Regions from separate parts of the Kineococcus rhizosphaerae genome, predicted to be linked through region 1. Evidence: riboswitches for the same ligand, from Rfam matches in the RefSeq annotation. Region 1 holds a riboswitch; the other holds the start of a gene.
The links. Region 1 has a riboswitch for S-adenosylmethionine ahead of CLV37_RS22215 (PLP-dependent cysteine synthase family protein). Riboswitches for the same ligand answer to the same signal wherever they lie in the genome.
Positions count from the first base shown of each region.

Region 2: another riboswitch for S-adenosylmethionine. It lies ahead of CLV37_RS17635 (MetQ/NlpA family ABC transporter substrate-binding protein); the one in region 1 lies ahead of CLV37_RS22215 (PLP-dependent cysteine synthase family protein).

Region 1 covers NZ_PVZF01000014.1:6,203-15,539, forward strand. Annotated here, with positions in the region: gene CLV37_RS22190 (FAD/NAD(P)-binding protein) at 1-1,388, shown strand, start outside; gene CLV37_RS22195 (amino acid ABC transporter permease) at 1,385-2,350, shown strand; gene CLV37_RS22200 (amino acid ABC transporter ATP-binding protein) at 2,347-3,138, shown strand; gene CLV37_RS22205 (ABC transporter substrate-binding protein) at 3,228-4,202, shown strand; gene CLV37_RS22210 (methyltransferase domain-containing protein) at 4,363-4,959, opposite strand; gene CLV37_RS22215 (PLP-dependent cysteine synthase family protein) at 4,956-6,398, opposite strand; SAM riboswitch class I at 6,681-6,776, opposite strand; gene CLV37_RS22220 (GNAT family N-acetyltransferase) at 6,859-7,350, opposite strand; gene CLV37_RS22225 (aminotransferase-like domain-containing protein) at 7,347-8,567, opposite strand; gene CLV37_RS22230 (sulfurtransferase) at 8,564-9,337, opposite strand, start outside.
Region 2 covers NZ_PVZF01000009.1:101,354-121,887, reverse strand. Annotated here, with positions in the region: gene rfbA (glucose-1-phosphate thymidylyltransferase RfbA) at 1-244, opposite strand, end outside; gene rfbB (dTDP-glucose 4,6-dehydratase) at 266-1,255, shown strand; gene CLV37_RS17690 (glycosyltransferase) at 1,336-2,277, opposite strand; gene CLV37_RS17685 (dolichyl-phosphate-mannose--protein mannosyltransferase) at 2,446-4,071, opposite strand; gene rsmI (16S rRNA (cytidine(1402)-2'-O)-methyltransferase) at 4,125-5,012, shown strand; gene CLV37_RS17675 (hypothetical protein) at 5,120-6,310, shown strand; gene CLV37_RS17670 (glycosyltransferase family 61 protein) at 6,387-7,565, shown strand; gene CLV37_RS17665 (amidohydrolase) at 7,621-8,799, shown strand; gene CLV37_RS17660 (solute symporter family protein) at 8,815-10,434, opposite strand; gene CLV37_RS17655 (DUF485 domain-containing protein) at 10,431-10,784, opposite strand; gene CLV37_RS17650 (diacylglycerol/lipid kinase family protein) at 11,000-11,893, shown strand; gene CLV37_RS17645 (methionine ABC transporter permease) at 12,009-12,674, opposite strand; gene CLV37_RS17640 (methionine ABC transporter ATP-binding protein) at 12,677-13,699, opposite strand; gene CLV37_RS17635 (MetQ/NlpA family ABC transporter substrate-binding protein) at 13,696-14,649, opposite strand; SAM riboswitch class IV at 14,718-14,828, opposite strand; gene CLV37_RS17630 (DUF1737 domain-containing protein) at 14,914-15,117, opposite strand; gene CLV37_RS17625 (DUF7711 family protein) at 15,114-15,728, opposite strand; gene CLV37_RS17620 (OsmC family protein) at 15,785-16,288, shown strand; gene CLV37_RS17615 (purine-cytosine permease family protein) at 16,396-17,853, opposite strand; gene CLV37_RS17610 (NtaA/DmoA family FMN-dependent monooxygenase) at 17,972-19,357, opposite strand; gene CLV37_RS17605 (adenosine deaminase family protein) at 19,339-20,343, opposite strand; gene CLV37_RS27715 (LysR family transcriptional regulator) at 20,410-20,534, shown strand, end outside.

The sequences.
Region 1 (9,337 bases):
GGCACCTCGACGTCCGGCCCGGTCCCCGCGAACGGCGCATCGCGACGTTCGCCCGCACCCACGGCCTGGCCTACGTGCGCCCGGGCTACACCGGCGACCAGGACCTCGACGTCCTGCGCCCGGGCTCGGACGTCGTCGTGGTCGGCATGGGCCTGGCCTTCGTCGACCTCGTGGTGCGCCTGACCGAGGGCCGCGGCGGGCGGTTCACGGAACGCCCGGACGGCTCCCTGGACTACCACCCCAGCGGCCGGGAACCGCGGCTGCACGTCGGCTCGCGACGCGGCGTCCCGTACCGCTCGAAGATCGGTTACGAGACCCCGAAGGACCTCGGGCTGCCGCGCCACTACTCGGCGCAGACCGTCGCGGACCTGCACGGGGACGCCCCGCTGGACCTGCGGGCGGACCTGTGGCCGCTGATCGTCAAGGAACTGGCCGGGGCCCACTACCGCGAGCTGTTCCGCAGCCACCCCGGACGCACCGCGCTGGCCGCGGCCGAGTTCGACGCCCGGTTCTCCCGCGCGGCCTGGGGCTCGGCCGAGGTCGACGACCTCGTCGAACGCTCCGTCCCCGACCCCGCCGACCGCTTCGACGCCGCCGAGCTGGACCGGCCGCTGGACGGGTGGTGGGGGACGTCCGGGGACGAGGTCCACGAGCGCGTCCTGCAGCACCTCGAGGACGACCGGACCCGGCGGGCCGATGCGCGCCACTCCCCCGACGCCGCGGTCGTCGCGGCCCTGCTGTCCGCCTACGTCGTGACCGCCGGTCTGCACGCCGCCGGGCGGCTCAACGCCCGGTCCTCGGCCCTGGACGTCGACGGCTGGTGGCACGGGTTCTTCAGCTACGTCGCCAGCGGGCCGCCGCCGCAGCGGTTGCGGCAGCTGTCCGCCCTGGCCCGCGCCGGACTGCTGCGGTTCCTCGGGGCCGGGCTGAACGTCGTCGCCGACCCCGGGGCGGGCTCGTTCACCGCCAGCTCGGACAGCGGGCCCCACGAGGTGCGGGCGCAGGGCCTCGTCGAGGCGCGGTTGCCCGTCCCGGACCTGGAGCGCACCTCTGACGTGCTGCTGACGCGGCTGCGCGAACGCGGCGACGTGCGGGCCCACCAGGTCCTCGACGGTGAGACCCGGCTGTCGAACGGCCGGCTCGTCGTGGACGGCCGGGGCCGGCTGGTCCGCGACGACGGGTCCCCGCACCCGCGCCGCTTCGCCACGGGGGCCTGGGTCTCGGGCGAGGGCGCCGCCGCGGCGTTCGCCCGGCCGGGCACGAACGCCGAGCTCTTCCGGCGGGCCGACCGGCTCGCCGCGGACCTGCTGCGGGCCGGGACCTCTGCGCCCCCCACGCCCCGCTCCGTGCCCACCGCCCTGTCCGAACTCCCAGGAGACCGTCGATGAGCGAGACGACTCGCACCGGCACCGCCCCCAGCCGCTCGCTGGCGACCGAGGAACCCGCGGGGGCTGTCAAGGTCCTGCCCGCACGCCACCCGTGGCGGTGGGTCGCGACGGCGGTCGTCGCGGTGGTCGCGGCGATGGCCGTCAACGCCCTCGTGACGAACCCCGCGTGGGAGTGGCCCACGGTCGGTGAGTTCCTGTTCTCCGCCACGATCCTGGAATCGATGTGGCTGACCGTGAAGCTGACCATCGTCGGCACGGCCATCGGTCTCGTGCTGGGCACGGTGCTGGCGCTCATGCGGATGTCGAAGAACCCCCTGCTGCAGGGTGTCAGCTTCGCCTACATCAGCGTCTTCCGCTCGGTCCCGCTGATCCTGCAGCTCCTGTTCTGGTTCAACCTGGCGATCCTCTACAAGAACATCGGGTTCGGGGTCCCCTTCGGGCCGCAGTTCTGGACCTTCTCGACCCAGAACCTCATCGCTCCGCTCACCGCCGCGTTCCTCGGCCTGGGCCTGCACCAGGCCGCCTACTTCGCGGAGATCGTCCGTTCCGGGTTCCTGGCGATCGACCCGGGTCAGCGCGAGGCGGCGGCCGCGCTGGGGATCCCCCAGTTCCGGCAGTTCTGGCGCATCCAGCTCCCGCAGGCCCTGCGGATCATCGTCCCCACCACCGGCAACGAGATCATCGGTCTGCTCAAGGGCACGTCGGTCGTCTACATCATGGCGCTGCCCGAGCTCTTCTACCAGGTGCAGGTCGTGTACAACCGCACCGGCCGGGTCATCCCGTTGCTCCTCGTGGCCGCGATCTGGTACTTCGTCCTCACCACCGTGCTGTCCATCGCGCAGTGGTTCGTCGAGCGCTACTACGGCCGCGGCAGCGACCGGAACCAGACCGAGCTCCCGCTGCTGAAGCTCGTCCGCACCGTGCGGGCCGCCCGCACCCGTCGCCCGGGGGTCTCCCGATGAGCACGCCGACCCTGAACCGTCCGGCGTCCGGTACCGTCGTCAGGCTCGAGGGCGTCCACAAGCGCTTCGGCGCGCTCGAGGTCCTGCGCGGCGTCGACCTGTCGGTGGCCGCCGGCACCGTCACCGTCGTGCTCGGCGCCTCCGGCTCGGGCAAGTCCACGCTGCTGCGCACCATCAACCACCTCGAGAAGGTCGACGCGGGCGTCGTCGAGGTCAACGGTGAGCTCATCGGCTACAAGCGCGCCGGAAACCACCTGCGCGAGCTGCACGAGCGCGAGGTGCTGCGCCAGCGGTCGAACATCGGGTTCGTCTTCCAGCACTTCAACCTGTTCCCGCACCTGACGGTCCTGGAGAACGTCGTCGAGGCCCCCGTCTCGGCGCAGCGGCGCAAGCGGTCCGAGGTCGAGGCCGAGGCGCGCGCACTGCTCGAGCGCGTGGGCCTGGCCGACAAGTCCGGCGAGTACCCGCGCCGCCTGTCCGGCGGCCAGCAGCAGCGCGTGGCCATCGCCCGTGCGCTCGCTCTCAAGCCCTCCCTGGTCCTGTTCGACGAACCGACGTCGGCGCTGGACCCCGAACTCGTCGGTGAGGTGCTGGACGTCATCCGCGACCTCGCCGCGTCCGGCACGACCATGGTGGTCGTCACCCACGAGATCGGCTTCGCCCGGGAGGTCGCCGACCGCGTGCTGTTCATGCACGAAGGCGTCGTCCTCGAGGAAGGGACCCCCACCGAGGTCTTCGACCACCCGCGGCACGAGCGCACCCGCTCGTTCCTCGCGAAGGTCCTCTGAACCACCCAGCCCCACCCCGGTCCGGCGCGAACGCCGGACCGCCCTGTCGGCCTGCCACGAGGCAGGTCCGCAAACCCGAGGAGAACCCCTTGATCAGCCGTCGAACCTGGCTCCTGTCGCTGGCCGCGACCCCGCTCGTCCTGGCCGCCTGCGGCGACGGGACCGACCCGGCGACCGCTCCCGCGTCCACCTCCAGCGCCTCCGGCGGCACCGCGGTCGACACCAGCCCGGCCCAGAAGGGCCGCATCACCGTCGAGGCCGTGCCGGAGATCGCCGCCAAGGTCCCCCAGGCGATCAAGGACCGCGGGACGCTCGTCATCGGCACCACCGGCAACGGCGCCCCGCCGCTGAGCTTCAAGGCCGACGACGACAAGACCGTCATCGGGATCGAACCCGACATCGCCCTCCTCGTGGCCGGTGTCCTGGGCCTCGAGCCCGACATCCAGGCCACCAGCTGGGAGAACCTGTTCCTGTCGATGGACTCCGGCCAGTACGACGTCGGGTTCTCGAACATCACCGTCACCGAGGAGCGCAAGGAGAAGTACGACTTCGCGTCCTACCGCGTCGACACCCTCGCCTGGGAGGTCGCGAAGGACTCCACGATCACCTCGATCGAGGAGCCCAAGGACATCGCGGGGCTGACCGTCTCGGTCGGTTCGGGCACCAACCAGGAGAAGGTCCTGCTGAACTGGAACGAGCAGCTCAAGGCCGCCGGCGAGAAGGAGGCCACGATCCAGTACTACCAGCAGGCCTCCGACACCTACCTGGCGCTGAAGTCGGGCCGCATCGTCGCGAACTTCGGGCCGAACCCGACCGCCGCCTACCACGCGCTGGTCTCCGGTGACACGAAGATCGTCGGAACCGTCCCCGGCGGCGGCACCATCGTCGCCGACATCGCGGCGACGACGAAGAAGGACAACGGGCTCGTCCAGGCCCTCGCCGACGCGCTGAACCACCTCATCTCCAGCGGCGCCTACGGCAAGACCCTCGAACGCTGGAACCTCGCCGACGAGGCCGTGAAGACGTCCGAGATCAACCCGCCCGGGTTGCCCAAGACCGACTGAGCGGCCCGTGCGCGACGGCCCGTCCACCCTGCGGTGGGCGGGCCGTCGCGCGTGCGCTCCCGTCGAGGCCCCCTACGGTAAGCCCCACGGGGACGACGAAGGGCCGGGGGATCGTCGTGACGATCCCCCGGCCCCGTGCCCGGACGGTTTCCGGGCGGGTTCAGTCCCCGCGCCGGCGCGCCACCAGGTGCCAGTGCGACACCCCGGTCACCTCGTCCACGACGTCGCCACCGACGTCCAGCAGGTCGCACCCGCTGGCCAGCAGCGCCCCCCGCACGAGGTCGCGGTCGAGCCGCAACAGCCCCGGGGCGGCGGGCGCACCGACGGGTGCGAGCAGGGAGATCGCTCCCCCGGCGTGCACGGACGACGTCAGCGCCGCGACGTCCGCCACGACCTGCGCGAGGGTCCCCCGCGCGGGCAGGACGTCGTGGCACAGGACGAGGTCGAACGACCCCGACCCGCCGGCCCGGTGGTGGGTGATGGCGGCCAGCGCGGCGACGTCGTCGAGGTCGGCGTCGACGGTGCGGACCAGGTGCGCCACCCCGGCTTCGGCGGCCCGCTCCTGGGCCGCGGCCAGCGCCCGCCCCGAGGAGTCCAGCACGGTGACGTCGTGTCCGAGGCGGGCCAGCTCGACGGCGTCCCGGCCGTCGCCGCCGCCGGCGTCCAGCACGCGCAGCGGCGCCTGCCCCGGGGCCGCGAGCGCACCACCCAGCGTGTCGGCCACCAGGGCGCGACGGGACCGGGTGCCCGTCCTCACGCAGGGACCTCGGGGGTGCGGAACTGCTCGAGGCGGGCACGACGGACCCAGCCGGCGACCCGGCCGTCCACCAGGACCCACGCCGCGGGGGCCGCGCCCAGCGCCTGCCACGCCTCGTCGACGTCCTGGCCGACGCCGACCTGCGGCAACGGCGGGTCGGCCACCTCGCGCAGCGCGACCCCGGCGACCTCGGGGTGGTCGCGGACCAGGCCGCGCAGCCCGGCGAGGGTGGTGGCGCCCAGGACGTCGCCGAGCGCGTGGGGACGGCTGGCTCCCTGGCGGGGCAGCACGACGGCCAGCGGGGTGCGGCCGAGCGCCCCCTCGGCGAGGGCCTGCTCGATCGCCTCGCGCACGGTGAGGTCGGCGCGCAGGGCGATCGGTCCCGGAGCGTCCAGCGCCCCGTCGGGGAGCAGGGCCCGGACCGGGTGCTCCACCCCTTCCTCCAGGAAACCGCTGCCACGCAGCCAGTCGTCGTCGAAGTTCTTGGACAGGTACGAACGACCGGAGTCGGGCAGCAGGACCACGACCACGTCCTGCGGTCCGAGACCCTCGGCCTCGCGCAGGGCCACCGAGACGGCGGCCGCGGCCGACCCGCCGACGAGCAGCCCCTCCTCCCGGGCCAGCCGACGGCCGGTCAGCAGGGCGTCGCGGTCGGAGAACGTCACGATCTCGTCCAGCACCTCGGGGTGGTACGACTCCGGCCACACGTCCTCGACGGTGTCGGGGTGCAGGTAGTGCCCGATGGACTCCACGGCCCACGGGCTGCCGTCGCCGCCGGAGTAGGTGGAACTCTGCGGGTCGACGCCCACGACCCGGACCCGCCCACCGCTGACGGCCTTGAGGTGCTCGCCCGTGCCCGAGACCGTGCCGCCGGTGCCGATCCCCGCGACGAAGGTCGTGATCCGCCCACCCGTCTGGGCCCAGATCTCCGGCCCCGTCGTCTCGCGGTGCGCGGCGGGGTTCGCCGGGTTGTCGTACTGGTTCGCGAGCCACCCCCCGGGGATCTCCTCGGCGAGCCGGACGGCCGTCGCGTGCACGTGGCGGGGGTCGTGGCGCGGGACCCCGCCGGGGACCACGACGACCTCGGCGCCGTAGGCGCGCAGGACCGCGATCTTCTCCCGGCTGGTCTTGTCGGGGACGACCACCACGACGGAGTAGCCGAGCTGGGCACCGACGACGGCCAGCCCCACGCCGGTGTTGCCGGACGTCCCCTCGACGATGGTCCCGCCGGGGCGCAACGACCCGTCGGCTTCGGCACGACGGACCATCCACAGCGCGGCGCGGTCCTTCACGCTGCCGCCGGGGTTGTTCTGCTCGAGCTTGACGTAGACGGCGGCGCTCAGGTGGGCCGCGGTGCGCCGCAGCCGGACCAGCGGGCTGGAGCCGACGGCGTCGAGGACGGATTCGTGGACGGGGCCGCCGGGGGTCTCCAGGCGCAGGTCGTCGGCGGTCCCGGGGATCGGCAGCCGTTCCAGGGTGCTCACGGTGCGGGCCTTTCGGTGGTGGAACGAGTTCGGGGAGGTCGGGTGGGTCACCCGGTGACGTGCGGGCAGCCGGTCAGCGCCGGTGTGGGCGTCGACGACGACACTGCGAGGCGGCCGTGCGGCACAGGTCGACGACCCGACGACGGCGCAGGGGCTCGGGCCGCGGCGGTCGGGGTGCGGGGCCAGGACCGCCGGCACGGGGCGGAACGGCGGGAGAACGGGTGCTCACCTGGACGACCTCCATCGGTCCTGGCGGGAGCACCCGCGCCCGAGGTCGTCGGGGGGTTGCTGCGGCGTCGTCGAGCCAGGTCTCTCAGCCGCTCTGGATGGTTTCCTCACCCACGGTGCCCTTCGGCACGGGGTTTGTCAATTGCCGAACCCGGTTCCACCACAACGGTTGCCGGGAACCCTGGTGCTACAGGTCGCGCCCGTAGCAACGGCTGTGGACGACCGCGTCGTACGGCGGGTACACGGGGACGGGTTCCCAGCCCGCACGCTCGTACAACGCCACGGCCTCGGGCTGGAGGTTCCCCGTCTGCAGCACGAGCCGGCTCACCCCGAGGTCGCGGGCGGACTGCTCGACGCGGCGCAACGCCTCGGCCGCCAGCCCCCGCCGCCGGTGGGCGGGGTCGACGAAGACGCGTTTGACCTCCCAGCGCACCGGCTCCCCGTCGACGGCGAGCCGGCGCAGGCTCGCCGTCGCCGCGGGTTCGTCCCCGCCCAGCGCCAGCCACGTGACGGCGACCTCCGACGCGGACGGACCGGGCGGGTGGTACCGCGGACCACCGTCGGGACGGGCGTAGCGCGGTCCGACCTCGGCGTCCATGAGATGGCGCAGCCGGACGACCCGGGGGTCGTCCCAGCCCGTGGCCACCCAGGTGACCACGGGCAGCGGCTGGACGGTCACCGGCGCGCGAGCGGGGACGCGAAGGCGACCGCCACGCGGTGGACGGCCTCGCGCAACTGCTCCGGCGTGAGGTCGGAGAAGCCCCACCGGAAGCGGTCGCCGAACTCGTGCGGTCCGACGGGGCTGAAGTACCGGCCGAGCGGGAAGTCGACCGCGTTCTGCCGGGCGGCCTCGAGCGCCTTCTCCAGGTCGATCGCCGGGTCCAGGACCCGACCCCAGACGAAGATGCCACCGTCGGCGGCGGGGACCTCGAGGACTCCGCCCAGTTCCTCACCCACCGCGGCGATGAGCGCGTCGTGCCGTTCGCGCAGCACCGAGCGGCTGTGCCGCAACGCGTCACTGAGGGCACCGGGAGCGGCGAGGAACCGGTGGACGCCGCGCTGCACGACGAGCGAGGTGTGCTGATCGGAGTCGCGCCGGGCGTCGAGGACGGCCCCGATCAGCCACTCCGGCCCGGCGATCCACCCGAGCCGCAGCCCTGGCCCCAGGGTCTTGGAGAACGTGTTGACGTGCAGCACCTGCCCGGAGGCGAGGTCCAGGTCCTCGGCGGGGTCCCCGTCGAACCGCAGCTTGCGGTACGGGTCGTCGGACAGGACGAGGAACCCGTACTGCTCGGCGAGCTCGACCAGCCGGCGCCGCGACGCCGTCGGGGAACTGGTCCCGGTCGGGTTCTGGAAGTCCGGGATCGTGTACAGCAGCTTCGGGCGCAGCCCCGCCCGGAGCTGGGTCTCGAGGTCGTCGAGGTCGATGCCGTCGGGCCCCGTGGCCACGGGCCGGGTGTCGACGCGCCGTTGCCGCAGGAGGGTGAGGACGAGGGGGTACGTGGGGTTCTCGACCAGCACGACGTCCTGGGGGTCCAGCAGCGCGTCGAAGACGAGCGCGAGCCCGTGCAGGGCGCCGTTGGTGACCGCGACGCGGTGCGGGACGGTCCCCTCGTCGGTCGCGATCCACTCCCGCAGCTCCGGCAGGCCCAGCGGGACGGAGTAGCGCAACGAGGGCGCGGCCGGGTCGGCCAGTTCGTCCGCGAACGCCCGCGACAGGCCCGCCAGCGGCAGGGTGTGCGCGCCGGGGGTGCCGCCGTGCAGGCCGATGGTCCCCTCGACGGTGCTCGTCGGGCGGGGGCCGAACCCCACGGCGGGCAGGACGTCCTTCGCACGGCGGGACAGCAGGTGCGGACCGGCGTCGAGGGAGGCGATGTCGTCGCGCAGGATCGTCACCGGGTCACCCGGCCCGGCTCGGTCCCGAGGGCGATCGGCACGCGGACGGCGTTGCCCCACTCGGTCCAGCTGCCGTCGTAGTTGCGCACCTCCGGCAGACCCAGCAGGTGGGTCAGGACGAACCACGTGTGGCTGGAGCGTTCGCCGATGCGGCAGTAGGCGATCGTGGGCCGGGTCGGGTCGAGCTGCGCGCCACCGGTCGTGTAGAGGGCCTCCAGCGCGGCGCGGTCCTTGAACCGGCCGTCCTCGGCCGCGGCCTGGGCCCACGGGACGTTCGCCGCCCCGGGGACGTGCCCACCGCGGACGGTCCCCTCCTGCGGGTAGTCGGGGATGTTCGTCAGCTGGCCGCTGTACTCCCCCGGCGACCGGACGTCGATGAGCTGACCGCCGAGGTGCTCGCGCACGTCCGGCAGGAAGGCCCGGATCGAGGCGTCGTCGCGCTCGACGACGGGGTACTGCGTCGGGGTGCGCTCGACGACGTCGGTCGTGACCTCGCGCCCCTCGGCCACCCAGGCCGCTCGGCCACCGTCGAGCAGCCGGACGTCGGCGTGCCCGAACAGGCTGAAGACCCACAGCGCGTAGGCGGCCCACCAGTTGTTCTTGTCGCCGTACACGACGATCGTGTCGTCGCGACCGATCCCCTTGCGCGACAGCAGCTCGGCGAAACGCACACCGTCGACGTAGTCGCGGGTCACCTGGTCGTTGAGCTCGGTGTGCCAGTCGACCTTCACGGCGCCAGGGATGTGACCGGTGTCGTACAGCAGGACGTC
Region 2 (20,534 bases), on a different contig from region 1:
AGGGCTGGACGGCCCACTGCAGGTCCACGCCGAACTGCGACCCGTCACCCAGCAGCCGCCGGAACCCCTCGGCGTCGTGCGGGGTGGTGATGACCAGGACCTCCCGGATCCCCGCGAGCATGAGCGTGGAGAGCGGGTAGTAGATCATCGGCTTGTCGTACACCGGGACGAGCTGCTTGCTGATGCCCCGGGTGATCGGGTGCAGCCGGGTGCCGGATCCGCCGGCGAGGATGATTCCGCGCATGACACCGTAGTATGTCGCCCCATGAGACTCCTGGTCACCGGTGGTGCAGGCTTCATCGGAAGTCACTACGTCCGGTCGGCCCTGACGGGGGTGCACGGGGCCGCCGGGATCGAATCCCTCGTGGTCCTCGACAAACTCACCTACGCAGGGAACCCGCGCAACCTCGACCCCGTCGCGGGTGACGCGCGGCTGCGCCTGGTCGAGGCGGACATCACCGACGCGGCCGCGGTCGACGCGCTGATGGCCGAGGCCGACGTCGTCGTGCACTTCGCGGCCGAGAGCCACGTCGACCGTTCCATCGACGGCGCAGCGGGTTTCGTGCGTACGAACGTCGTCGGGACCCAGGTGCTGCTCGACGCGGCCGTGCGCCACGACGTCGACAAGTTCGTGCACGTCTCGACCGACGAGGTGTACGGGACGATCCCCGAGGGTTCCTGGCCCGAGGACCACCCGCTGGAACCCAACAGCCCCTACTCGGCGTCGAAGGCCTCCAGCGACCTGCTCGTGCGCTCGTTCCACCGCACGCACGGGCTGCCCGCGTGCATCACCCGTTGCTCGAACAACTACGGCCCCTACCAGTTCCCCGAGAAGGTCCTGCCGCTGTTCATCACCAACCTCATGCGGGGTGAGACCGTCCCGCTGTACGGGGACGGTCTGAACGTGCGCGACTGGCTGCACGTCGACGACCACTGCCGCGGAATCCAGCTCGTCGTCGACGGGGGGCGCCCGGGTGAGGTCTACAACATCGGCGGTGGGACCGAACTCACCAACCGGGAACTGACGGGACGCATCCTCGAGGCGTTCGGCGTCGGCTGGGAGAAGGTGCGCGAGGTCGAGGACCGCAAGGGCCACGACCGCCGCTACTCCGTCGACATCTCGAAGATCTCGGCCGAACTCGGGTACGCCCCGCAGCACACCTTCGACGAGGGCCTGGCCGAGACCGTCCGGTGGTACCGCGACAACGAGGCCTGGTGGCGACCGCTGCTGGAGCGGGTCGAGACCGCCCGCTGAGACCCCGGCGGTGAGCCGGAGGTCGGTTCCCCCCTCAGGGCCATCGACCTCCGGCTCCGTCCCGGGCGCACCGCCGGCGGCTACAGGGCCAGCGGGCGGGCGTCCTCGCGCAGGTCCACGGTCCTGCTCGCCGCGAGGCTGAGGTCGTCCGCGCTCACCTGGTCCGCTTCGCGCACGACGGCGAGCCCGCGGGTGCGCAGCATCCCGGCGATCTGCTCCTGGTGGTCGTCCACGTGCTCGGAGAACTCCGCGCGGCGCGGGATGAGCAGCGGCAGCTTGCCCGCCTGCAGCGCCTCCAGGGCCACGCCCGTCCCGGCGTGGGCGATGACGAGGTCCGCCTCGCGCATGGCGGTGCTCAGCTCCTGGGCGGGGACCGCGGCCCGCGGCTCCAGGACGGGCAGCCCGGCCGTGTCGGTGGTGCCGGTCTGCCACAGCACCTCCGCGCCCAGGTCGCGCAGCAGGGGGGCGACGTGCTCGACGAGGCGGCGGAAGCCGTAGGTGCGCGAGGTGCCCAGCGACACGACGACCTTGGAGACCTTGCGGGGTTCGGGCAGGTGCAGCGGCTCCCAGCCGTCGAACACCGATCCGGCGTACTTCCACTTCTTGGAGGCCCAGGAGGCGTTCTGCGTGTACAGCTCGACGCCGGGGACCCTGGCGAGCACGCGGCCGGACAGGCTCGGGCCGTCGGTGCGGGTGGCGCTCTCGATGTAGTAGCTGGGGGTCCCGTGCAGCCGGGCCTGCGGCAGGACCGAGACGGCCAGGCTGGAACCGGTGCTCACCACGGCGGAGATGCGCCCGCGGCGGAAGAGCGGGGAGGCCAGTACGGCGTTGTGCACCGCGGCCCTCAGGTCGCGGGTCGGGGCGGGCTTCACCCAGGTCACGTCCTCGCCCTCGAGCAGGGACTCGGACTGGGGCGTGGGGACCGTGACCCAGCGGAACGCGTCCGCGATGGGCAGCCGCTTGGCCAGCGAGCGCAGCTGGGCCAGGTGTCCGCCGTCATTGGCTACCAGGAGTGCAGTCATGGGGCGTCCTCGAGCTCACGGTCACCCGGGCGGGCGAGCCTGTAACTTGCCGCACCCTAGCGACTGCTGTGGGTAACCGCCAAGAGGACGTCATCACACTTCCCCCGCACAAGGCTCACCCGAACGGCGGATCATCCCCACGAGGGGTGACGAGAGACCACCCCACCGTCAGATCCAGCTGGGCAGCCACATGCGCCGGCTCCACGCCTCGTACGGGATGACCTGGGCCGTGTAGACCGGCCAGAAGAACGCGAAGCAGGCCACGCACGCCACCACGACGGCACCGGCGAGCACCGCCCCCACCCGCCGCCGCAGCAGGGCCGCCTCGACGCCCACCCCGCGCTGCAGCACCGCCGTGCTCGGGTCCGGCCCCAGGACCAGCCCCAGCAGGTGCACCACCGCCAGGACGACGAACGGCACGAAGACGACGGCGTAGAAGGTGAAGATCGTCCGGTGCTGGTACTGGAACCACGGCAGGTAGGCCCCGGCGTACCCGGCGAGGATCGCCCCGGCCCGCCAGTCCCGCGCGAAGGCCCAGCGGAACAGCAGCACGGCCAGGGCCACCAGGCCGACCCACCACAGGACGGGGGTGCCCAGGGACGTGATCGCCTTGGAGCAGTTCTCGACGGTGCAGCCCTCCACGCCGCGGCTCTTCGCCTCGTAGAAGAAGGACGTCGGGCGGCCCTGGACGAGCCAGGACCACGGGTTGGCCATGTAGGGGTGCGGGGTGTCGAGCCCGACGTGGAACGTGTAGGCCTGCTGGTGGTAGTGCCACAGGCTGCGAAGGGCGTCCGGCACGAGCGCGCCGACCCCGCGGGAGGGGTGCTCGGCCCCCCACTGCCGGTCCCAGCCGACGTCGCTGCGGAACCAGCCCGTCCAGGCCGCCAGGTAGGTCGCGACCGCGACCGGCACCAGGAGCACGAACGCGCCGACGCCGTCGCGCCACACCGCCGCGGCGAACCACGGCCGCACCCCGACCGCCCGGCGGGCGCCGGCGTCCCACAGCACGGTCATCAGCCCGAACACGGCCAGGACGTAGATCCCGGACCACTTCACCCCGCAGGCCAGGCCCAGGCTGACCCCCGCCGCCAGCCGCCAGCCGCGGAAGCCGATCCGCGGGCCCAGCCCCCCCACGCCGTGCCGCTGCACGGCCCGGGCCAGGCGCTCGCGCGCGTGGTCGCGGTCCACCAGCAGCAGCGAGAACGCGACGAGCACCCACCACATGAGGAAGACGTCGAGCAGGCTCGTGCGGCTCTCCACGAAGTGCTCGCCCTCGAAGGCCAGCAGGACCGCGGCCGTGACGCCCAGCAGCGTCGAGCGGAACATCCGCCGCGCGACCCGGCCGATCAGCAGGATCGACAGCGTCCCGATGAGCGCGGCGGAGAAGCGCCAGCCGAACGAGGAGTCGATCCCGAACAACCACTCGCCGACGGCGATCATCCACTTGCCCACGGGCGGGTGGACGACGAAGTCGCCCGCACTGCCGAAGACGTCGGGCGTGCCGGCGGTGAACAGCTCGTCGGGCTTGGCGATCGCGGGGTCGTTGCGCAGCTCGACCCCGTGCAGGAGCAGCGAGTACCCCTGCTTGACGTAGTACGTCTCGTCGAAGACCAGCTGGTGCGGCCGGCCGAGCTGGAAGAACCGCAGGAACCCACCGATCGCCGTGACGACCAGCAAGGGGATCCAGGACCGCTTCCAGGACTCTCCCGTGATCTCCGAGCCGGTGCCCAGCAGCCGTTCCCGGGCGTCCACCGGTGCGGGTGTCCCGGACGGGGCCAGCTCGTTCGCGATCACCGCGCCATCGTAGGCGCGCGACGGCGACCGGGGCGTGCGGCACGATGGCGCCCGTGGACCCCGAGCGCACGACCGGCCGCCTGGTGCTGGCAGGCACCCCCATCGGCAACGCGCAGGACGCGAGCCGGCGCCTCGTCGACCTCCTCGCGACGGCCGACGTCGTGGCCGCCGAGGACACCCGCCGGCTGCACCGGCTGGCGGCGGCGCTGGAGGTGGCGCCCCGGGGCAGGGTCCTCAGCTACCACGAGCACAACGAGTCCGCACGCACCCCCGAGCTGGTGGAGGCGGTCCGGGGCGGCGCCACCGTCGCCCTCGTCACCGACGCCGGGATGCCGTCGGTGTCGGACCCCGGCTACCGCCTCGTGCGCGGGTGCGTCGAGGCCGGTCTGCCCGTGAGCGTGGTCCCGGGCCCCTCCGCCGTGCTGACGGCGCTCGCGGTCTCGGGCCTGCCGAGCGACCGGTTCGCGTTCGAGGGGTTCGCGCCGCGCAAGCCGGGCGAGCGCGCCCGGGTCTTCGCGGCGCTGGCCCACGACGAGCGCACCCTCCTCTTCTTCGAGTCCCCGCACCGCACGGCGGCGACCCTGAGCGCGATGGCGGACGCGTTCGGGGCCGACCGGCCCGCCGCCGTCTGCCGGGAGCTGACGAAGACGTACGAGGAGGTCGTGCGCGGGTCGCTGGCCGAGCTCGCGGCGTGGGCGCACGAGGGCGAGGTCCGCGGCGAGGTGTGCCTGGTCGTCCAGGGGTCCTCCGGCCGCACGGCCCGCTCCCGCGCCGAGCTCGTGGCCGAGGTGGGCGAGCTCGTGGCCGCCGGGCGCCGGATGAAGGACGCGGTGCGCGAGGTCGCCGCCCGTGACGGGGTCCCCTCGCGCGAGCTGTACGACGCGGTCACGGTGCAGCGCAAGGGATCCCCGGACGGCCTCCCAGCCGGCCACGCAGAGTAGCGTCACGGCGGCTCACTCGTTCGCCCTACCGGACCGGACGAGACAGGTCACAGCGGCTCCGGACGAGACATCGAGGACACACCCGTTCTCGCTGCCCGGAGGTCACCGTGAACCCCCCACGCACCCTCGCCCGCCGTCCCGCCCGCGCCTCGCGCCGCGCCCGCCTGCTCGCCGGCCCGCTGGCCGCCGTGACCGTCGCCGTCACCGCCGCCGTCGGGGTGGCCGCCCCGGCCGACGCCGCGTTCGCCCCCTACATGACCTACCTGGACGCCTCCGTCAACAGCGCGCGGGTGCCCGCCACGCTCGTCGACGTCGACACCGTCACGAACGTGAAGTTCGACCGGGGGACCTACTACGTCAACGACGTCCAGAACGGCGCCCTGGGTTCGGTCGTGAACTCCGGGGGCGTCTACACCGGGACCGGCGAACTCGACCTCACGGGGTACCTGGGGACGGTCAAGGTCGTCGCCAAGCTCTACAGCGGCAAGTACATGGTCCAGTCGGTCACGAAGTACCTGCGGGCGGTGCCGCTGGACACCACGAGCATCCCGGCGGGTTTCCCGACCTCCGACACGACCGGGGTCCCGGACGGGGTGACGTTGCGCCCCTCGACCGACCTGGACGTCTGGGAGCCCGGCGCGGTCCTCGACGGCCTCGACGTCCAGGGGTGCCTGACCGTGCACGTGCCCGGCGTGACCGTCCGCAACTCGCGGATCACCTGCCAGGACCCCACGCTGCGCGCGGTCGCCCTCGTCGACGCCCCCGGTTTCGTGATGGAGGACTCCGAGATCGTGAGCGACGGTTCCGCCGAGGTGGCCATCGGCTGGAGCGGTTACACCCTGCGCCGAGTCGACGTCCACGGGACCCAGGACGGTCCCCGCCTCGGCGACGACGTGTCGATCTCCGACAGCTACGTCCACGACCTCGTCCGCGACCCCGCCGTGCACACCGACGCCCTGCAGTCCACCTCGGGCTCGAACGTCCTCGTGCGCCACAACACCCTGGACCCGCGGGTGCAGGGTTCGGAGGACTTCCTGAACTCCGCCGTGCAGCTGGGGACGGAGACCGGGGCCAGGCGGCTGGTGAACGCCCGGTTCGAGCAGAACTTCTTCAACGGCGGCAGCTACTCCGTGAACGTCTCCTGCGCGGCCAACCTGGAGAACGTGGTGTTCGACCGGAACGAGTTCGGTCACGGGAACCGCTACGGCGCCGCCACGGCACCGTCGGGGGTGACGTTCACCGAGAACCGCTGGTTCGACACCCAGCACCCGATCGCGGTCGCCCCCGCGGCCTGCTGAGGCGGACTGCGACGAACCGGTGGTTCCGGCGGTCCTCGGTGGTCCGGGGCCCGCGGAGGTGGCACGCTTCTCCTTCGTGGACGGACGGGTCGGGTGGCGCTACCTCGCGGTGAGCGCAGGGGCGCACCAGGTGAGGGCGGTGCAGCGGTTCGCCCGCGGGGTTCGCCACGCCACGGTGCCGGGGGTGCGGGCCCGGGCCCTGGCCGGGCCCGGGATCCGCTACCACGCGGCGGAGGCCGGGCACGAGGTCCGGTTGACCGTCCCCGGGGAGTTCGACGCGGCGGACCGTCGCGCGATCCGCCAGCGCGACGTGACCTCGGTGCCCGAGCAGTTCGTCCTGGAGTTGCCGCGGGCAACTCTCACCGGACGGGAGGGTTGGGTCTTCCACGACGGGCGGCTGGTCGAGGACCTCTGGCAGGAGGCGGGGTTCCCGGCCCGTTCCCTGCTGCCGCCGTCCCGGTCGCTGCGACCGCCGGTGCACCTGCCGGGGACGACCGTCTCCCTGCTGATGCCGTGGTCGCCGAACTACTACCACTGGACCGTCCAGACCGTCCCCCGCGTCCTGCACGTGCGGCGGGCGCTGGGGGGGAGTCTGGACGACGTCGACCAGTGGCTCGTCCCCGGCCGGGCGCCCGCGTTCGTGGCCCAGTGGCTGGACCTGCTCGGGGTGCCGGCCTCCCGGCGCGTCGAGGTGGTCGACGCCGATGCGCAGTTCTCGACCGACCGGCTGGTCGTGTCCAGCGTGCCCGGGCGCAACCGCTGGGTCTCGGCCCCCACCGTGGACCTGGTCCGCCGGGCGGCCCTGCCGGTTCCCCCGACCGGGACGGGCCGTCGGCTGCTGCTGCACCGCGACGGGCAGGTCAGGCGGTTGCTCAACGCGGACGCGGTGCTCGAGGCGCTGGCCCGTCGCGGGTTCGAGGTCGTCGACCCGGCGGCGCTGAGCATCACCGAGGAGGCCCGGACCTTCGCCGAGGCCGACATCGTGGTCGGGGTCCACGGGGCGGGACTGACGAACCTCGTGTTCTGCCGCCCGGGCGCGAGCGTCGTGGAACTCACCCCCCGGTCGCTGGTCTACCCGACGTTCGCCAAGCTCGCCCTCGCCGCCGGGGTGCGGCACCGCGTCGTCGTGGGGTCCGAGCCGCGGCTGCCGTGGCCCCTGCGCTTCCCCGACACCCACGCGGACCTCTTGGTCGACGTCTCGCGGCTCCTGGCGGCCGTCGAGAGCGAACTGGCCCGCCTGGCGCACAGCTGCTGACCCGGTCCCGCCGTCCGGGACGGCGTCCCCGCCGCGGGACTGACACAGTGATCGCGTGAACCCCACGGCAGACGTCGCGATCGTCGGCGGCACCCTCCTGCGCCTGACCCCCGCCTGGGGCGGTGAACGCGAGCACGGCACCGTCCTGGTCCGCGACGGCCGCGTCGAGGCCGTCGGCGACGTCGCCGTCCCGGCGGGCGTACCCGTCGTCGACGCCACCGGCTGCCTCGTCCTGCCCGGCTTCGTCGATCCGCACACCCACCTCGGCGTGCACGCCGAGGGGGAGGGCTGGCACGGGGCGGACGTCAACGAGAAGGGCGAACCGCGCGGCGCCCGGCTGCGCAGCTGGGACGGGGTGGACCCGGCCGACCGGGGGTTCGCCGACGCCCTCGGCGCGGGGGTCACGACCGTCGCGGTGCTGCCCGGCTCGGGCAACGTCATCGGCGGCCAGACCGCGGCGCTGAAGACGTGGGGCACCACGGTCGACGACATGCTCGTGCGCGCCCCGATCGGCGTGAAGAGCGCCCTGGGGGAGAACCCCAAGAAGGCCTCCGGCGGGCCCGGCACGCGCATGGGCGTGGCCGCCGCCCTGCGCGACGCCTTCAGCGCCGCGCAGCGGCACACCCCGGAGTCCACCGACCGCGACGCCGAGGTGCTCGCCCGCGTCCTGGCCGGCGAGCTCGTGTGGCAGCAGCACGCCCACCGCGCCGACGACATCGCCACCGCCGTCCGCCTCGCCGACGAGTTCGGCTACCGGCTGGTCCTGAACCACGTCACCGAGGGCCACCTCGTGCTGGACCTGCTGCGGGACAAGCAGCTGCCCGCCGTCGTCGGGCCGCTGCTCACGTCCCGGTCCAAACCGGAGCTGCGGAACCGGTCGATGGCCGTCCCCGGGATCCTCGCCGGCGCCGGGCTGCGGGTCGCGCTCACCACCGACCACCCCGTCGTCCCGATCCAGCTGCTGCCGGTCTCGGCGACCCTCGCCGTCAAGGAGGGCCTCGACCGCGACGAGGCCCTGCGGGCCCTGACCGTGAACCCGGCGCGGATCCTCGGGATCGACGACCGCGTCGGGTCCCTGGCTCCCGGTCTGGACGGTGACGTCGTCGTCTGGTCCGGCGACCCCCTCGAGGTCATGTCCCGCGCCCTGCACGTCGTCGTGCGCGGCCGGTCGGTGTACCGGTGGGACGACGGCGGGCAGGTGGCCCGCCCCGACGGTTCCTGGGTGCACCTGTGAACCCGCGCGCGACCCTCAGTGCTCGACGGCCTTCTCCGCGCCGGCCCCGGTGAGGCTGCGCACCTCCATCTGCGCCGCGCGCCGCTCGTTCCCGCGCTCGCGGCCGGTGACCGAGCCGAGCCAGCCGAGCAGGAAGGCCAGCGGGATCGTCACCAGGCCGGGGTTCTCCAGCGGGAACCAGGAGAAGTCGACCGAGGTGTCCCGGATCATCGACAGCGACGCGCCCGTCACCGGGTCGACCTTCCCGGACACCACGGGGGAGGAGGCGATGAGCACCAGGCAGGAGACGAGCCCGCCGTACATGCTCCACAGCGCCCCGCGGGTGGTGAACCGCGGCCAGAACAGCGAGTACAGGATCGTCGGCAGGTTCGCGCTGGCGGCCACCGCGAAGGCCAGGGCCACGAGGAACGCGACGTTCTGCCCGTTGGCGAAGATCCCCCCGACGATCGCCACGGCGCCGATGACGACCACGGTCAGGCGCGCCACGCGCACCTCCGAGGCCGGGTCGGCCTTCCCCCGCTTGATCACCGAGGCGTACACGTCGTGGGCGAAGGAGGCGCTGGCGGTGATCGCCAGCCCCGCCACGACGGCGAGGATGGTGGCGAAGGCGACGGCTGCGATGATCCCCAGCAGGATCGTCCCGCCCAGTTCGTAGGCCAGCAGCGGGGCCGCGGAGTTCACCTTCCCGGGGGCGGCGAGGATGGCCTCCTTGCCCACCAGGGCGCCGGCGCCGTAGCCCAGCACCAGGGTGAACAGGTAGAAGAACCCGATGATCCAGATCGCCCACACGACGCTGCGCCGGGCCTCCCGGGAGGACGGCACCGTGTAGAAGCGCATGAGCACGTGCGGCAGGCCCGCCGTCCCCAGCACCAGGGCCAGCGACAGCGACAGGAAGTTCAGCCGCGACGTGCCGGTCGCGCCGTACTGCGCCCCCGGCCCCAGCAGCGCGTCACCGGCCGACCCGGGGGCGGCCACGGCCGCGCCGAGCAGGTCGGAGAGGTTGAACCCGTACCGGGCCAGCACCCAGACCGTCATGACCGCGGCCCCGGCGACCAGCAGGCACGCCTTGATGATCTGCACCCACGTCGTGCCCTTCATGCCGCCCACGAGGACGTACAGGATCATCAGCGTCCCCACGACCGCGATGACGACGTTCTGCCCCGCGGTGGAGTCGATGCCCAGCAGCAGCGCCACCAGCCCCCCGGCCCCGGCCATCTGGGCGAGCAGGTAGAAGAACGAGACGGCCAGCGTCGAGATCGCCGCGGCCAGCCGCACGGGCCGCTCGGCCAGCCGGAAGCTGAGGACGTCGGCCATGGTGAAGCGACCGGTGTTGCGCAGCAGCTCGGCCACCAGCAGCAGCGCCACGAGCCAGGCGACGAGGAACCCGATGGAGTAGAGGAACCCGTCGTAGCCGTAGACCGCGATCGCCCCCGCGATGCCCAGGAAGCTCGCCGCGGACAGGTAGTCCCCGGCGATCGCGATGCCGTTCTGCGGCCCGGTGAACGAGCGTCCCCCGGCGTAGAAGTCGGCGGCCGTGCGGTTGCCGCGGCTGGCGCGCAGCACCACCACCAGCGTCACCGCGACGAACACGACGAAGATGGCGACGTTGACCAGGGGTTCGCCGACGTCGGTCACCGCTGCACCTCCGTGCCGCGCGCGACGCGCTGCTCGACCTCGTGCCGCAGCGCCTCCGCGGCGGGGTCGAAGCGCCGGTTCGCCCACCGCACGTACACGGTCGTGATGGCGAAGGTCGAGACGAACTGGCCGAGGCCGAACAGCAGCCCCACGGTGATGTTGGAGCCGGCGACCCGGGTGCTCATGAACCCGTGCGCGTAGTCGGCGAGCAGGACGTACGCGGCGTACCAGACCAGGAACAGCGCGGCCAGGGGCAGGACGAACCGGCGGAAGCGCCGGCGCAGGGCCTGGAACTCGGGGGAGGAGCGGACGTCCTCGTACGGGTCGTCCCCGGGGGCGGGAGCGGGCATCGGTGACCTCCTCGTCAGCGTGGTCCGAGGCTAACCCGATCCTGGGCCCGCATCCAGGTACCGCACAGGTGCGTCGCGAGCGGCGCGTCGTGACCGGCTCGGCGGGGGGCTCGGCGGGGCCCGCCGGAGGCTCGGCGGGGGGCCCGGGTGCGGGCCCGGCTGTGAGGCCGGCCACGGCCCGGCACCCGCCGGGGCGCCGGACCGTTGTGCCGCGTGTGAACGGGTACCTGGCCATCGTCAACGCCGCCGCCGGATCGGCCCGCGCCGACGCCGTCGAGGCCGTCGTGGGGGAGCTGGGCCGCGCCGGCGACGTCGAGCTGCGCCGCACCGGGGACCTGCACGACCTGCGGAACGCCCTGCTGAGCGCCGACGGGCGCCGCCTCGTCCTGCTCGGCGGGGACGGGTCCCTGCACGCCGCGCTGCAACTGCTGTGGGACGCCGGCCGGACCCGCGACGTGGGACCCCTCGGCGTCGTCCCGCTGGGCACCGGCAACGACCTGGCCCGCTCGTTGCGGCTGCCGCTGGACCCCGTCGCCGCCGCCCGCGTCGCCGCGACCGGCCGCCCCCGCGGTCTGGAACTGCTCGTCGACTCCCACCAGCGCATCACCGTCAACACCGTCCACGCCGGGATCGGGGCCTCGGCCACCGCCAAGGCGCAGCGGCTGAAGAAGGGCCTCGGCGTCGCCGCCTACCCCGTCGGGGCCGCCTGGGCCGGCATCAGCGCCGGGAGGGGTTTCGCGTTGCGCGTCGAGGTCGACGGGAAGGTCCTCACCCCGCCCGGCCGGCCCGTCCTCATGGCCGGCATCGGCATCGGCGGCACCATCGGCGGGGGAACCCCCCTGGTGCCCGGCGCCGACCCCCACGACGGGCTCGCCGACGTCGTCGTCAGCACCTCCACCGGACCCCTGGCCCGCCTCGGGTTCGCCGCCGGGCTGCGCCGCGGCGTCCACGTCGAACGGCAGGACGTCGTGACCGCCACGGGCAAGGTCGTCGAGATCCGCGCCGAGGACGGCACGTTCCGGCTGAACTCCGACGGCGAGGTCACCGACCCGCAGACCTCCGAGCGGTGGGAGATGCACGCCGACGTCTGGCAGGTCGTCTGCCCGTGATCTTCTGGCCGACTCCTCACGGCGCCCGGGTTCGTGCCCGCCGGTCCCCGCCACGCAGCGACTCCGTCGGCGTGGCGGGGGCCGGCGGACACGAACGCGCCGATCGTCGTCGGCCCTACCTCCTCATGACCCCGCGGGCGAGGCGGTTGCCGATGACCTGCCCCACCTGCACGATGACGATGATCGTCGCCACGGCGACGTAGATGATCCCGTAGTCGTACTGCTGCTTGCCGTAGCTGATGGCGTACTCGCCCAGCCCGCCGCCGCCGACGATCCCGGCCTGCGCCGTCATGTCGACGATCCCGATGAAGATGAACGTATACCCCAGGATGAGTGGCCCCAGGCCCTCGGGGACCACGACGCCGACGAGGATCGAGAACCGCGAGGCCCCCACCGCGCGGGCCGCCTCGACCACCCCCGGGTCGACGCTCACGAGCGACTGCTCCACGATGCGCGCCACGGCGAACGCCGCCGCCAGCGAGATCGCGAACGTGACGGCCGTCGTCCCGATGCTCGTGCGCACCACCGCGATCTGCAGCGGCGTGATCGCGGCCAGGAAGATGACGAACGGGATGGGCCGCACCAGGTTCACGACGAACCCGATGACGCCGAACACCAGCCGGTTGCCGAACAGGTTCCCGGGGCGGGTGGCGTACAGCGCCGTCCCGAGCACCAGCCCGAGCACCCCGGAGACGACGAGCGAGACGAGCGACATGAGCAGCGTCTGCCAGATCGCGTCCTTGTACACGTCGAGCGTGTCGAGGAAACCGCTGAAGTCCATGCTCAGACCTCCTCGGTCGCGTGGATGCCCCCGGCGCGCAGCGCGTCCAGCGCCGCGTCGACAGAGGGCCCGGTGAGTTCGTAGGTCAGCGACCCGGTGCGGCGCTCGCGGATCTCCGAGACCCCTCCGTACACGAGCTCGGCGGTCGTGCCGGTGTCCCGGAACGCGGTGTCGATCCGCTGCTGCAGACCGGCCTCGTCGGTGATGCGGACGCTGACGAGGCGTCCGGGGTGCTGGTGACGCAACCGCACCAGGGTGTCCGCCGAGGGGCGGTCGTGGGTGGCGCTGCGCACGAAGCGCTGCGCCGCAGGCGTCTGCGGGTCCGAGAACACGTCGTACACGTCCCCGATCTCCACGAGCCGGCCGTTCTCCATGACCGCGACCCGCTCGGCGATCTGGCGCACCGCGTCCATCTCGTGGGTGATGACGACGATCGTCACCCCGAGCTCGGAGTTCACCCGGCGCAGCAGCGACAGCACCTCGGTCGTCGTCTCCGGGTCCAGCGCGCTCGTCGCCTCGTCGCACAGCAGCAGCGGCGGGTTCGTCGCCAGCGCCCGCGCGATGCCGACGCGCTGCTTCTGCCCGCCCGACAGCTGCTCGGGGTAGGAGTGCGCCCGGTCCAGCAACCCCACGAAGTCGAGGAGCTCGGCGGTGCGCCGGTCGCGTTCGGCCTTGGCCACGCCCGCGACCTTCAACGGGTACGCCACGTTCCCGGCGACCGTGCGGGACCGGAACAGGTTGAACTGCTGGAAGATCATCCCGATCTTCGAGCGGGCCGCCCGCAGTTCCCCCTCGGACAACCGCGTGAGGTCCTGCCCGGCGACCAGGACGCTGCCCGACGTCGGCTTCTCCAGCGCGTTGAGCAGCCGGACGAGGGTCGACTTCCCGGCCCCCGAGTAGCCGATGACCGCGAGGACCTCGCCGGTCTCGACCTCCAGCGAAACGGCGTCGACCGCCGTGACGGTGGACCCGTCACGACGGTCGAAGCTCTTGCTGACGTCCGTCAGCGAGATGAGAGCGGTCACTTGCCCGCGGCGGCCTTCGCGTCGGCCTCGACCTTGGTGGTCTCCGCCTGCAGGTCCGCGGCAGGGGTGTCCTGGACGACCGCGCCCGGGTTCTCCTCGAGGAAGACCTTCTGCACGGCCGGGTCGTGCCACAGCGCGGCCAGGTCCAGGTACGTCTGGTTGGCGACGTCGGCCTTGCGGGCGGCGAAGATGTTCACGTACGGCGCCGCGGCCGGGGACGACGGGTCGTCCTTGACGATGATGTCGTCGACGGGCAGCTTCGCCTTGGTGGCGTAGTTGTTGTTCACGATCGCGGCGGCCACGGACCCGGACTGCAGGGCGCTCGCGGTCTGGTCGGCGGCGACGGTGGTCACCTGGACCTTGGACGACTCGATGTCGTTCGTCTTGGAGAACGCGGTGCCGCCGTCCTTCAGCGTGACCAGACCGGCCTGCTGCAGGACCAGGAGGCCGCGGGCCTCGTTGATCGCGTCGTTCGGGATCGCGACCTTCGCGTCGGCGGGCAGCTCGGCGACGGACTTCGCGGTCAGGGAGTACAGCGGCAGCGGGTACACGGCGGTGGCGCCGATGGGCTGCAGGTCGTCGCCCGACGTCGCGTTGTAGTTCGCGAGGTACTGGATGTGCTGGAACTGGTTGAGGTCCAGCTGGTTCTGCGACAGCGCCGGGTTCGGCTGGGTGTAGTCGGAGAAGTTCACGAGCTCGACGTCCACGTCGTACTTCGACTTCGCGAGCTCGACGTAGGGCGTCCAGTACTTCAGGGACTTGTCGGCGACACCGATCTTGACGGTCTTCGCGGCGGCCGTGGAGCCGGCGGCCGTGGTCTTCGCGGAGTCGTCCCGGGTGCCCAGGACGATCGCCACGACGACGACCACGACGACGACGACGGCGGCGATGATGCCGTAGAGGAGCCCACGGCGCTTGGGCTTGTCGGGAAGGGCGGGGGCGGTGGACACGAAGGCACTCCGGGTGGTCGTACGGGCGGGCGCGCGGCTCGCAGCTACCGTGATCGACGGCGTCCGACGATCCGCGCTTGCCGGACGGGTTCGTCCGGCCAGGTCTTCACCTGGGGCACCCCGCCGCGGAGGAGGGTTGCCGGACAGCGAGCCAGGGCTTGTCGCTGTCACTCATGACCTGCCCGAACCTTAACACCGCCTGGCGGGCAGCAGAAACGGGTTCGGGTGCCGCACGTCCGCCCGGCTCCGGGCGGACCGGTGGGCTCAGCCCAGGACGTGGGGGAGCACGACGGCCTGCGCCGCGATCGTGCGCCCGTCCGTCGTCGTCACCGACGGGCTGCCGTGCAGGACGTACCCGTCCGCCAGGGCCGCGCTCACCTTCTCGCAGAACGACCGGTCGTCCGGGCCCGTCAGGAGCCGGTAGGCCAGCTTCTCGCCGGCGGTGCCGGGGGTGCTCTCCTCGCTCACGCGGACAGGCTATCCCGCGCGTCGCGCACGCTCAGGTACCCCAGGGAGGCGTCGGCCAGCGCGTCCGCGCGCTTGGTCGGCGACCCCGGCGACCACCGCTTCTCGTCGTACTCCACCGCCGTGCGCCGCAGCGCGGCCAGGCTCACCGCCAGCTCGGCGTCGAGGCGCCCGGCCAGCTCGGTGGCCGTCGGCGCCGCCGGGCGCAGCCCGCTGCCCTCCCCGGCACGGATCCGGGCGAGCACCTCGGGGTCCACCCCGTCCTCGCGGGTCCAGAACCGCACCGGCCGCTCGACCACGTGGTTCCACACCGGCGCCTGCCCGGACCGGAAGAACAGCCGCACCGGCTTCGTCTCCAGGCTCGAGGCGGCCAGCCACTGCCCGGCGGCCGGCGGGCGCGTGCCGAAGGCGCAGTCCTCCTCGCGCGCGTTCGTCACCAGCGCGACCCGCACGCCGTCCACGTCGTCGACGTCGTCCGTCCGCGGCCCCAGCAGGGGCCCGAACACCCACGCCTGGAAGACCCGCAGGCGGATGATCCCCTCGGGCTGGCGGCCCACGTGCGCGCAGCGGTCGGCGACGTCCTCGAGGGTCCTGACGGCAGTGGTCCACTTCACCCCCGCAGTCTGTCCGAGGTTGCGGGCGCGCCCCGCGGGGGGCCTAAGCTTCGGCGGTGGATTCGACCGAGCTCAGGGCCCTGCAGAAGCCGTTGAAGGACGCCTACCGCGAGGACCCGGCCGAGGCGCTGGTCCCCGCGCGGGCCGTGGCGGTGCTGGACGGGCAGTCCATCGGCGTCTCGGTCGACGGTTTCGCCGGCACCACCCGCGCCGGGCTGCACCCCGCCGCCGGCGGCGACGGCACCGAGGCGTGCTCGGCCGACATGCTCTGCGAAGCCGTCGCGGCGTGCGCCGGTGTCACCCTGCGCAGCGTGGCGACCGCCATGGGCGTCGAGCTGCGCAACGCGTCGGTGACCGTCGACGCCCACTGGGACGCCCGCGGCACGCTCGGCGTCGCCCGCGAGGTGCCGGTCGGGATCACCGACGTGACCATCACCTTCGACTTCACCTCCGACGCCGACGAGGCGACCGAGGCGAAGATGATCTCCCTGGCCGAGCGCTACTGCGTCATCGCCCAGACCCTGCAGACGCCGCCGAAGGTCGTCGTCCAGCGCGCGTGACCCTCGGGGCGCGCTCGTCGCGGCGTCCTGTCCGGTCCGGTTCGTCGGACCGTTGACGCATCGGTGCGAAAGGTTCGTACCGATGCGTCAACGGTCCCGGACCCGGGTCAGCGGCGAGCCTCCTGGGCGCGCACCGCCGCGCGCCCGAACACCGCGACGACGGCGAACCCGACCGCGAACGCCAGCAGCACGCCGAGGTTGGCGTAGGCCCACCCGCCGTCGCGGCCCCCGATCGGCCCCAGCAGGTACCCCTGCCAGGTCAGCCAGCTCGCTCCGCCGTTGGTCACCAGGCCCCAGCCCAGGAACGTGGCGACGACCATCGTGACCACGGGCAGCACGCGCACCGATCCGTAGCGCCCGCGGGCGTCGAGCAGCTCGGCCTCGGCGTACCCGCCGCGCCGCGCCGCGAGGTCGGCCAGGAAGATCCCCGCCCACGCCGCGATCGGCACCCCCAGGGTGATGAGGAACCCCTGGAACGGGATCAGGAAGTTGGCCGAGAAGAAGGCGATGTAGACCGCGCCGGCGATCATCAGGACCGCGTCGACGAGCACCGCGACGGGCCGCGGGACCCTCAGCCCCACGTTCAGCAGCGCCAGGCCCGAGGAGTAGATGTCCATGACCGCGCCGCCGACGAGGCCGAGGACGGCCACCACCACGAACGGCACGAGGAACCACGTCGGCAGGATGCCGGTCAGCGCCCCGACGGGGTCCTGGCCCACGAGTTCGCTCAGGCCCGGGTTCGAGCCCACGACGAGCGCGCCGAACACGAGCAGCACCGCCGGGCCGAGCGAGGAGCCGAGCGTCGTCCACACCACGACCCCCGCGCTGGAGGCGTCCCGCGGCAGGTACCGGGAGTAGTCGGCCGCCGCGTTGGCCCAGCCCAGGCCGAACCCGGTCATGACCATCGTGAAGGCGCCGACGACCGCGGCGGTGTCCCCGGCCGGGATCGCGCTGACCGTCGCCCAGTCGACGGAGCCCGCCGCGAAGACGACGTAGGCGACGGTCAGCACCGCCGTGACGACCGTGATCCAGCGCTGCATGCGCATGATCACGGTGAACCCCAGCGTCCCGCCCAGGACGATCAGGCCCACGACGACGAGGAGGGCGACGAGCTTGGTCCCCGTCCCGCCGCCGGCCCCGAGCCGGCCCAGCACCGTCGAGGTCGCCAGCACCGCGACCGCGGCCAGCGACGTCTCCCAGCCCAGCGTCAGCAGCCACGACACCAGGGACGGCAACCGGTTCCCGTGGACCCCGAACGCGGCGCGGGACAACGTCATCGTCGGCGCCGAGCCCCGCTTGCCCGCGATCGCGACCAGCCCCACGACCACGTACGAGGCGACGACGCCCACGACCGATACGGCGCTCGCCTGCCAGAACGAGATCCCGAACCCCAGCACGAACGAGCCGTAGCTGACGGCCAGCACCGAGACGTTGGCGGCGAACCAGGGCCAGAACAGGTCGCGGGGCCGGCCGTGGCGTTCGGCCTCGGAGACGGCGTTCACGCCGTTCAGTTCGACGTCGACACCGCCCACCCGGGTCCGGGGGGTCGCGGGAACCTCGCTCACGGTGCCTCCTGCTCCTGGTCGCGGTCCAGCGCTGCTCGCTGGCTCCAGCCTCGGGACGAACCTGTCGGTGCCTCGCGTCCACGACCCGGACGACGGGCACCACCGTGCCGCTCACCGCTCACGCCCGCTCCTCGTGGACGTGCCGGAACCGGGCCGCGGGGTGGTCGGCGGGCAGCCTGGCGCGACCCGCCCCGAAGACCGCCTCGCGCAGCGTAGAGGGCGCCGCGCCCGGGCGGCGGTCGGCGACGAGCCCGCGACGGCGCAGCTCGGGGACCACCTCGGCGCAGAACTCGGCGTAGGAGCCGGGCACCACGAACGGGGTCACGTTGAACCCGTCGGCCCCCGTGTCCGCGAGCAGGCGCTCGAGGTCGTCGGCGACGTCGCCCGCCGTGCCGGTCAGGACGAACTCGCGCATCCCGAACCGCAGGAAGTCGGCCGTGGCCCCGGCCACCGTCTCGCCCCGGTACCGCTCCACCTGCGTGCGCCCGCCCTCGGTCCGCACGTCCGAGAAGCTGCCCGAGGGGTCCAGGGCCGCGAGGTCGACGCCCGTCATCGACGCGAAGTAGGCCCGGGCCGCGTCGACGTCCACCCACGACAGGTACTCCTCGAGGCGTTCGCGGGCGTGCGCCCGGTCGCGGCCCAGCACGACGCTGAGCCCGACGAGCGTGCGCACCGACCCCGGCGCGCGCCCGTGCCGGGCGGCGCGGGCGTGCAGGTCCTGCACGTGCCGGCGCAGCGTCGCCGCGTCGCGGCCCTGCAGGAACACCACCTCGGCGTGCTCGGCGGCGAACTCCCGGCCCCGTTCGCTCGTCCCGGCCTGGAAGATCACCGGGGTGCGCTGCGGGGACGGTTCGACCTTGAAGTAGCCGTGCGCGGAGAACCAGCGGCCGTCGTGGTGGACGGGGTGCACCCGGCCCGGGTCGGCGTAGCGGCGGGCGTCCTGGTCGACGAGGACGGCGTCGTCCTCCCACGACCCCTCGAACAACCGGTAGCTGAGAGCCAGGTGCTCGTCGGCGACGTCGTAGCGCACGTCGTGCGCGGGCAGCGGGGGCCGCCCGTGCAGCTCGCTGACGACGGGCGAGGACGTGGTGACGACGTTCCAGCCGATCCGGCCGCGCGTCAGGTGGTCCAGCGTCGCGAACCGCCGGGCGTTGGGGTAGGGCCCCTCGAACGTCGTCGAGGCCGTCACGGCGAACCCCAGGCGCCGCGTGACGGCCGCCATGGCGGGGACCAGGAGCATCGGGTCGTTCGTCGGCATCTCGACGGCCTGCTCGAACGTGACGTCCGGGGTCCGCCCGCGCAGCACCGGGTAGCCGGGGGAGTCGGCGAGGAACAGCAGGTCGAAACCGCCGTCCTCCAGCAACCGCGCCAGGTCGAGCCAGTGCTCGAGGTCCTTGTAGCGCACCGTCTGCTGCTCGGGGTGGGCCCACAACCCCTGGCTCGTGAGGTTCGGCCCGTTGATCTCGAACGCCGACAGCAGCAGCGTCACGGGGCCGCCAGCCACTGCGCCAGGGCCGTGCCGAACCGCTGCCGCGTCGTCGCGCTCATCCCCTCGACGCGCAGCCCGTTGCCGGCCAGGACCGCGAGCTCGGTGTCCGGCAGGCCCCAGACGTCGCGCGCGACGGCGTACTGGTCGCCGACGCCGCGCCCGAACCACAGCTGGTCGTCGGCGTTGAGCGTCAGCGCGACCCCCGCGGCGTGCAGGGCGGGCGCCGGGTGCGCGGCGAGGTCGGGGACGATCCCCAGCGCGACGTTCGAGACGGGCGCGACGTCGAGCACGACCCCGGTCTCGGCGAGCCGGCGGACGAACCCGGCGTCCTCCACCGACCTGATCCCGTGCGAGATCCGTGTCGCGCCCAGCACGTCGACGGCCTCGGCGACGCACTCCCACCCCCCGGTCTGGCCCGCGTGCGCCACCACCGGCAGGCCCGCGGCCCGGGCCGCGGCCGCGCAGGACGCGAACCGCTCCAGGCCAGAGGGTTCTTCGAACCCCGCCGTCCCGAACGCCGTCACCCCCGCCCCGGCGAACTCGGCGGCGAGCGCGGCCAGGTCCGCGGCGACCGGCTCGTCCTGGTCGGTGTTCACCGTCACGAGGGCGCCGACCTCGATCCCGTGCCGCCGGCCCGCCGTGGCGAACGCCTCCAGCACCACCCGCGTCACGTCGCGCAGGCTGCCCAGGCGGGGGGCGTACAACTGCGGTTCGACCGCCGGTTCGAGGAACAGGACGCCCTCGGCGGCCTCCTGCGCCACGAGCGCCTCGCACAACCCGGCGAGGTCGTCGAGGTCCTGCACGAGCGCCGGGACGCGCCCGTAGGCGTCGAAGAACCCCCACACGTCCGGCCAGCGCTCCGGCTCGCCGGAGGAGGCCCGGGCGGGCAGGTCGAGGCCGACGCCGCGGCGGCGGGCGAGGTCGAGCACGGCCTGGCGGGGGTACGACCCGTCCAGGTGGGCGTGCACGTGGACCTTCGGCAGCGAGACGAGCGGACGCACGAGCACAACGTAGGCACCTCGCACCCTGCGTGTCGCGCACGGGACTCCTCTGGGACCATCGACGCCGTGGAGGAACGGTCGGGGCGGGGCCAGGGCGAGCTCGACGCGAGGTCGCTGCGCTACCTGCTGGCCGTCGCCCGCGACCGCAGCTTCACCACCGCCGCGGCCTCCCTGCAGATGTCCCAGCCCGC